Regions from separate parts of the Nonomuraea polychroma genome, predicted to be linked through region 1. Evidence: riboswitches for the same ligand, from Rfam matches in the RefSeq annotation. Region 1 holds a riboswitch; the other holds the start of a gene.
What was found. Region 1 has a riboswitch for thiamine pyrophosphate ahead of EDD27_RS44175 (purine-cytosine permease family protein). Riboswitches for the same ligand answer to the same signal wherever they lie in the genome.

Region 1 (4,020 bases):
CCAGACCAGCACACTCTGGTCCCTGTCGAGCGCCACGACGGCGTTGGGTGAGCTGGCGAGCACCGCGCGGGCGATCTCATCGTCACTACCGGCCCATTGGTCACCCACACCTCCATAGTGCCCGTGGCACGGGAGGTACGTCGGGCGATCCGTCCGATACGCTGCGGTCACGGCGATTTCTCTGTCGCGGGGAAGGGGTGGGGGCATGGCGAGCGGCGATCTGGATGCCCTGCTGCGGGTGACCTCCACCACCTATCGGGGCGAGACGCCACCGGACATCGCCTTCGGCACGTACGACGGCGCGCTCGGCCGGCTGGTGCTGGCGGTGACCGGCAAAGGCATCGCCGCCTGCTCCTTCGAGTCGGAGAACGCCGTCTTCGAGCTGCTCACCAGGCATGTGGGCAGGTTCATCGGCCCGGACGCGCGACGGCTCGACCCGGTGCGCAGAGAGCTGGACGCCTACTTCTCCGGCCGCCTGCGGGCGTTCGCCACGCCGGTCGACCTGACGCTGGCCACGTCGTTCGCGCGTACCGTGCTGCAGAAGACCATGGCGGTGCCGTACGGCACGACCACCACGCTGGAGGAGATCGGCGCGAGCATCGGCAGGCCGCGCGCGTTGCGGGCGATCGGCAACGCGCTGGCCTCCAACCCCGTCTGCGTGATCGTGCCGTGCCACCGTGTGGTGCGCGAGGACGGCGGCCTCGGCGACTACGCGGGCGGCCCGGCCGCCAAGCAGCACCTGCTCAACGTCGAGCAGCGCGCCGCAGCAGCAGGCCGATGAGCAGCGTCACGAGCGCGGCCACTAAGGCCCCGCCGAGCGCGCCGTTCATCCACGGCTCCCTGGTGAAGCCGATCAGCTCACGCGTCCGCGTCCAGAAGTCGTCCCACGCCGGCACGGTGGGGGTCGAGGTCGTCAGCCAGTAGGCGACGAAGCCCAGCACCCACGGCACCAGCATCGACCAGCGCGCGGGGGCGTTCTCCGCGGTGTTCCAGCGGTCGCCACGGGCGAAGACGAAGTAGTCCACGGCGAGGACGGCGAACATCGGCACGAACACCGCGCCGATCACGCCGAGGAACGCCCCGTAGGACGTGACGTCCACGACCAGCGCGATCGCGATGGTGAGCACCCCGATGGCGGTGGAGAAGACGCGACGGTCCACCCGCGGCATCAGGTTCTGCAGCGACACGGTGGTCGAGTAGACGTTGGCGAACGACTGATCGGTCTCGCGCAGCACCAGGATCGCGAAGAACAACGCGCCCACCGGCGCCGCCACGAACGGTCCGAAAACGGCCGTTCCGTCCGCAACCACGGCGTCCGCGCCCGCGATGGCCACCGCGTACACGCCCAGTCCCAGACAGGCGACCTGGGCCAGTGTGTAGCCGCCCACCACGCCGGTGAACGCGGCCTTGCTGGACCTGGAGTGGCGGGCGAAGTCTGCGGCCATGGGCACCCACGACACCGAGAGCGCGATCACGTAGTCGACGGCGGCGGGGAAGGCGGTCCAGCTCCCGCCGGTGTGCGCGGGCGCCTCGGACACGAGGAACCAGGTGAACCAGATCATGGACACGATCACGCCGATGGTGACGTACCGCCGGATCAGGCGGACCGCCCCGAGCGGCCAGATCGTGAGCGCCGTGGTCAGCACCCCGGCCACGATCACCCACACCTGGTACGGGACGCCACTGAAGATCGCGCTGGCGGCCTTGGCGATCACCCAGAGCTCGAACGCGCCCCAACCGAGCATCTGGACGATGTTCAGCACCGTTGGCACGTAGGACGCCTTGGCCCCGAAGAGCCCGCGCAACAGCACCATCGACGGCTGGCCCGTCTGGGTGCCGGGGATGGCGGACAGGCCCACCATGGCCGTGCCGATGAGGCTGCCGACCAGAGCGGCGGTGAGCGCGGCGATCAGGCTGAGCGGTGCGTTGCCAAGGGGGTCGAGCAGGTAGAGGGCTCCGGAGAAGCCCAGGAGGCTGACGCCGAGGTTCGCCCAGAGCGCGCCCTGGTCGAGGACACCGAGGGTCTTCGGGGGCGCGCCCTCAAGGGTCAGCGGAACTTCGTCGGCGACATGCGTCATCGCACACTCCCTACGCCGGCATTACCCGGACAGGTTCAGGCGGTCGGCAGCGGATGGATAGCTGCCCTCTCAGCCCGGCACCCCGAGCTCCCGCGACGATCTGAAATTAGCGCCCTCATCATGCCATAAAGGGCGAACTGCGCGTTAGGCCACGAAAGGTTGCTGTCCGGTCTCACTCACCATCGGGCGGCGCGCGGCCTCCCACGACTGCATGCCGCCACCGACGTTGACCGCGTCCCGCCCGAGCTGGTTGAGCCAGGCCGCGACCTGCAGCGACCGGCCGCCCACCCGGCAGACGACGTAGACCGTCCGGTCTCCGGGCACCTCGTCGACGCGCTGCTGGATCTGTGTCATGGGGATGTGCACGGCGGCAGGGGCGTGGCCGGCCACCCATTCCTCCTGCTCACGCACGTCCAGCAGGTAGGCGTCGTCGGGAAGCGCGCTGGCCTCGATTTCAGGAACGGTCATGCCTCCATCATCTCTTGCCGTGCGTCGTAGTCGGCACGGGCCGCCGCGATCTCCGCCTGGTGCTCCTCGGTCCAGGTGACCAGGGATTTGATCGTCTGGTGCAGGGTCCGGCCGAGCGGCGTCAGCGCGTAGTCGACCCTGGGCGGCACCACGGGGTGGACCGTACGGGACACCAGCCCGTCGCGCTCCAGGTGGCGCAGGGTCACGCTGAGCATGCGCTGGCTGACGCCGTCGATCTCGCGGCGAAGCTGCGAGAAACGCAGGCTCTGGCAGTCGAGCAGCGCGATGACCAGGAGCGACCACTTGTCCGCGATGCGGTCGAGTATCTGGCGGACCTCGCAGTCCTCGCGGGTGTCCCACTGCCGCACGTCGTAGTCGTCGTCCACGGTGCTGTCGCAGTAACTAAGTGATCTGAAAGTGCCGTCTTCCATGGCATCTCATGCTGGCCCAAGATGTGGACGGTTACAAGAGATAACCGACTGCCTATACGTAACCGGGGGTTTGTCATGCCTGCCCGTTCCTGGGGCATCCTCGCCGTCCTGTGCGGCGCCATCTTCCTCGAGGGCATCGACGTGGCCATGCTGAACGTCGCCCTCCCGTCCATCCGGGCCGACCTGGGGTTGTCCACGGGCATGCTGAGCGGGGTCGTGAGCGCGTACGTGCTCGGCTACGGCGGCTTCATGCTGCTCGGCGGCCGGGCGGCCGACCTGCTGGGCCGCCGCCGCATGTTCCTGCTCTGGCTCGGGGTGTTCCTGCTGTTCTCAGGGCTGGGCGGCTTCGCAGAGGAAGGCTGGGTCCTGCTGATCGCCCGCTTCGTCACGGGCGTGGCCGCCGCCTTCATGACCCCGGCCGGCCTCTCCTTGATCACCACGACGTTCCCCGAGGGGCGGCTGCGCAACCGGGCACTGCTGATCTACGCGGGGACGGCCGCGGGCGGCTTCGCGCTCGGCCTGGTGATCGGCGGCCTGCTGACGGCGCTCGGCTGGCGCTGGGTCTTCTTCGCGCCGGTCCTGATGTCAGCGGTGATCCTGGCCGTCGCGATCCCCCTGATCAAGGAGCCTGCCACCGCGGACCGGCCCCAGGCCACCGGGTTCGACCTGGCTGGCGCCGCGACCATCACAGGCTCGATGATGCTGCTCGTCTACGGCGTCGTGCGCCTGGAGCACCCGGCCGACGGATGGCCGCTGACCGTCGCGGCCTTCGCCGGCGGCCTGGCCCTGCTGGCGGCCTTCGCCGCCATCGAGCGCCGCTCCGCCAACCCACTGGTCCGCCTCGGCATCCTCGCGTCGGGCTCGCTGGTCCGGGCCAACCTCATGGCCGCCCTGCTGACCGCCTCGTTCTTCGGGTTCCAGTTCCTGGTCACGCTCTACCTGCAGGAGCTGCGCGGCTGGTCCACCATCCAGACGGGCCTGGCCCTGCTGGCAGCCGCCGCCGACGTGGTCCTCGCCCCGACGCTCACCCCGTGGCTCGTCAA
Region 2 (4,020 bases), 760 kb from region 1:
GACAGAAAGGCGAGTAATGTCCCCCCGAGCCTCGCCCGAACGCGACACTAACCCGGCTCCGCACCGCCGGGAATGCCTACCAATAGACCAAATTCAGGGACTTTCACTCCGCGGCGCGGCGCGCGCGACGGAGCTCGGCGCGGCGCTTGCCCTCGTGCATCGCCTGCACGCGGGCGATCGGGATCGTGTGCCCCTCCTCGATGAGGTCGGCGGGCAGCCGCTGCGGCGCGGGCATGGCCTCCGCCCACGGGTCGGCGTCCTTGAGCAGCCCGGCCGCGGTGTGCACGGTGAAGTCGCCCGGCGCCACCCGGTCGAGGTCCGACCAGAGCACCGGGAAGGACACCGGCACGCCGGGACGCACGCGCGGACTGTAGGCGGCCACGACCGTGGCGCCGCCTGCCCGGGTGGAGTCGATGAACACCTTGCCCGCACGGTCCTCGCGGATGAACGCCGTGGTGGCCAGCGCCGGATCCACCCGCTCGGCGCGCGCGCCCACCGCGCGGGTGGCCGCGGCCAGGTCGTCCACGGCGGTCCCCGCCGCCACGGGCACGAACACGTGCACGCCTTTGGCTCCGCTGGTCTTCACCGCGCCCGCCAGCCCCGCCTCCTCCAGCGCCTGGCGGACGAGGAACGCGGCGCGCACGGCCAGCCCGAAGGACTCGCTCCCCTCGGGCGGGTCGAGATCGAGCACCATGTGCGTGGGCTGGTCGCCGGCGAACAGCGACGGGTGATACTCGACCGCCCGCTGGTTGGCGAACCACAGCAGCGTCCGCCGGTCGTTGCACACCGCGTACGTCACCTGCCGGCGTGACGCCTCGGCCCAGACGGAGAACCTCTCCACCCATTCGGGGGCGTATTTCGGCAGGTTCTTCTGCATGAAGGGCTCCTGCCCGGGGCGTACCCGGATCACCGAGAGCGCCCGGTCGCGCAGGACCGGGAGGATGCGGTCGCCGACCGCGTCGAGGTAGTCGACCAGGTCACGCTTGGTCGCACCCGCCCCGTCGAACAGCGGCTGGTCGAGGTTGCTCAGGGCCACCCCGTCACGCGTCTCATCGCTGCTCACCCGCCTCACCATATCGGGGAAGAATGGGCGAGACCATGACCCGTTACCTCTACCTGGCCCGCCACGGCGAGGCCACCTCCGACGAACGATCCCTGACCGCGAACGGCCGCCGCCAGGCCACGCTCCTCGGCGAGCGGCTCAAGGACGTCCCCCTCTCCGCCATCCACCACGGCCCGCTCCCCCGGGCGACGCAGACCGCCCGCCTGATCGGCGCGCAGCTCCCCGGCGTCCCGCTGCGCGTTTCCGAGGCCGCCGGGGACTACATTCCCTACCTGCCGGCGAAGGAGGAGCTGCCCCCGGAGCACGCCGACCGGTTCCTCGGCTTTCTCCAGCAGTTCCCCGCCGCCGAAGACGATCTCACCGCCGAGGCCATGCGCACGTTCACGGGCCCGGTGACGGAGGGCCCCCGCCACGAGCTGGTCGTCACCCACAACTTCCTGATCGGCTGGCTCGTCCGCGCCGCGCTGGACGCCCCGAAGTGGCGCTGGCTCGGCCTCAACCACGGCAACGCCGCCCTGACCGTCATCCGGTACGCCCCCGACCGCCCCTCCTCGGTGCTCTTCTACAACGACATGGGGCACCTGCCCGCCGAGCTGCGCTGGACCGGATTCCCGCCCGAGCTGCGGGAGTGAGTCCCTGTTACAGTGAGGCCGTTGACGCGGGGTGCCCGGAGGCCCGGGCTGAGATCACACCCGTTGAACCTGCTCTAGTTCGCACTAGCGAAGGGACGTCGATGTTCTGCGACGACATGTGGCTGCGTACCGCCGAGCTGATGACCGCCATCCACGATCATCCCTTCAACGTCGCGCTCGGCGACGGCACACTCGACCGGGACCGGTTCGCGTTCTACATCGTGCAGGACGGCCGCTATCTGGAGGCGTTCTCCAAGGCCCTGGCCACGGCGTCGGCCCGGGCCACCGACCCGGCGGACGCGGCGTTCTTCGCGCAGAGCGCGCACACCGCCCTGGCCGCCGAGCGCCTGCTGCACGCCGGGTACGTCGAGGAGCTCGGCGCCGACGCGGCCGGGATCGCCACGTCGCCGACCTGCCTGGCGTACGCGTCGTTCCTGCAGGCCACGGCGCTCGCCGCGCCCTACCCGGTGCTGGCGGCAGCGGTGCTGCCGTGCTTCTGGATCTATCAGGACGTCGGCACGGCGCTGCTGCGGCGCACCGGCGACGTGCCGGACCATCCGTACCGGAAGTGGATCGACACCTATTCGGACCCGGGGTTCGCGGCCTCCGTCGCGCAGGCCAAGGCCATCGCCGACCGGCTGGCCGCCACGGCCGATCCGGCGACCAGGGATGCCATGGTGCAGGCCTACTGCACGGCGGCGGCGTACGAGTGGATGTTCTGGGACAGCGCCTGGCGGCGCGAGACCTGGCCGACGGCGGGGTGGCTCACCCCGTGACGGCTACCGCAGGCGGACCAGCAGCGCCGCCGTGCCCGCCCCGGTGAGGCTCGGCAGCGCGGCGGGGCGCCCGCTCAGCAGCAGGAGCAGCGCCTGGATGGGTCCCTCCACCACGTCGCCCTCCCCGACCGCCCAGTCCACGTCGGTGGCCACCAGCCGGAGCCCGCGTAGCCGCCGCTGCGGGTAGAAGGGGAAACCTCGTTCCCAGATGTGGGTGGCGCAGGCTCGGGCCGGGACGAGCGGCATGACACGCTCGAGGCCGAGCGGCACGGTGATGTCCTGGCCGTGGACGAGTGCGTCGAACAACGGGTCGAGCGGCTTGGTCGAGGGCGCCCGGCGGCGCGAGCCGGCCGACTCGCGCACCTGCGCGACGATCTCGCGGATCGGCAGCCTGGCGTGCCGCACCGCCGAGTCGTGAACCATGCGATCGAAGTTGCCGCGTGCCCGGACGAACTCGACCAGCCCCCACGCGAGGTTCGCCCGGGTGGCGAGTGCCAGGTGGGCGGCCACGTCCCGCACCCGCCAGCCGTCGCAGAGTGAGGGCCGCTCCCATTCCGCCGCCGGCAACGATTCGAGCAGGTCGGCCAGGCCGCGCCGCTCGATCTCGAGGGCAGCCCAGATCTTCTCCTGGTCCATCCCGCACTCCTCCGTTTGCTAAGGTGACCTTAATATAAGGCAGCCTTAGCAAAAGGAGAAGACCCATGGCCGCCACGCATCCGCCGCACGTCGTGGCCCTGCTCTACGAGGCATACCTGCGCCTGCAGAACGTCGTGCAGGCGGCCGGCAACGCGTACGACGCGAACGTCCGGCCCGCGCACTCAGCGGTGTTCTTCCACATGGAGCACGAGGGCATCCGGTTGAGCAGGCTCGCCGAGAAGGCCCAGATGACCCCCCAGGCCATGGGGGCGCTGGTGGACGACCTGGAGCGGCTGGGATACCTGCGCCGGGTGCCCGACCCGGCCGACCGCCGCGCCAAGCTGATCCTCTTCACCGAGCGGGGCGACGAGGCCCTGAAGATCGGCTATGCCGCGATCGACGAGGTGGAGCGCCGGCTCGCGGGGTTGCTCGGCGAGGACGGCCTCGCCGAGCTGAACACCACGCTGAGCCGCCTCATCCAGGAGTTTTAGCCATCATCTCGCGCTCCTCGCGGGTGGGGATGAGCCCGGACGGCGCCAGGAGCTTCGACTCCTCGAACGGTGCCTCGGTGGTCGGCAGCGGCTCCCGCGTCCTGATCGCCTTCACCCACACCCGGGCCGCGTCCAGGATCACGATGATGATCATGAGGGCGAACAAGGCGGCCAGGATGCCGTCCACGGTGGAGTTGATCACGATCTGCCGCATCGCGTCCATGGACTTGGCGGGCGCGAGCAGCTGTCCCTGATCGAGCGCGGCCTGATAACGGTCACGCTGGGCGAAGAAGCCGAGCCCCGGGTCGGGCGAGAACACCTTCTGGTAGCTGGCCGTCAGGGTCACGGCCACGTCCCAGGCCAGTGGCACCGCCGTCACCCAGGCCCATTTGAGCCGTCCGCTCTTGATCAGCAGGGTCGTG

Region 2: linked by a shared signal. The riboswitch ahead of EDD27_RS48150 (TenA family protein) and the one ahead of EDD27_RS44175 (purine-cytosine permease family protein) in region 1 are both predicted to bind thiamine pyrophosphate.

What each region holds. Positions count from the first base shown of each region.
Region 1 is NZ_SAUN01000001.1:9,577,728-9,581,747, reverse strand. It holds gene EDD27_RS44185 (sensor histidine kinase) at 1-108, opposite strand, end outside; gene EDD27_RS44180 (methylated-DNA--[protein]-cysteine S-methyltransferase) at 206-781, shown strand; gene EDD27_RS44175 (purine-cytosine permease family protein) at 744-2,078, opposite strand; TPP riboswitch at 2,069-2,182, opposite strand; gene EDD27_RS44170 (rhodanese-like domain-containing protein) at 2,223-2,546, opposite strand; gene EDD27_RS44165 (winged helix-turn-helix transcriptional regulator) at 2,543-2,977, opposite strand; gene EDD27_RS44160 (MFS transporter) at 3,053-4,020, shown strand, end outside.
Region 2 is NZ_SAUN01000001.1:10,339,344-10,343,363, reverse strand. It holds gene EDD27_RS48160 (DNA polymerase domain-containing protein) at 104-1,063, opposite strand; gene EDD27_RS48155 (histidine phosphatase family protein) at 1,087-1,695, shown strand; TPP riboswitch at 1,713-1,808, shown strand; gene EDD27_RS48150 (TenA family protein) at 1,797-2,471, shown strand; gene EDD27_RS48145 (maleylpyruvate isomerase family mycothiol-dependent enzyme) at 2,475-3,107, opposite strand; gene EDD27_RS48140 (MarR family winged helix-turn-helix transcriptional regulator) at 3,173-3,598, shown strand; gene EDD27_RS48135 (carbon starvation CstA family protein) at 3,582-4,020, opposite strand, start outside.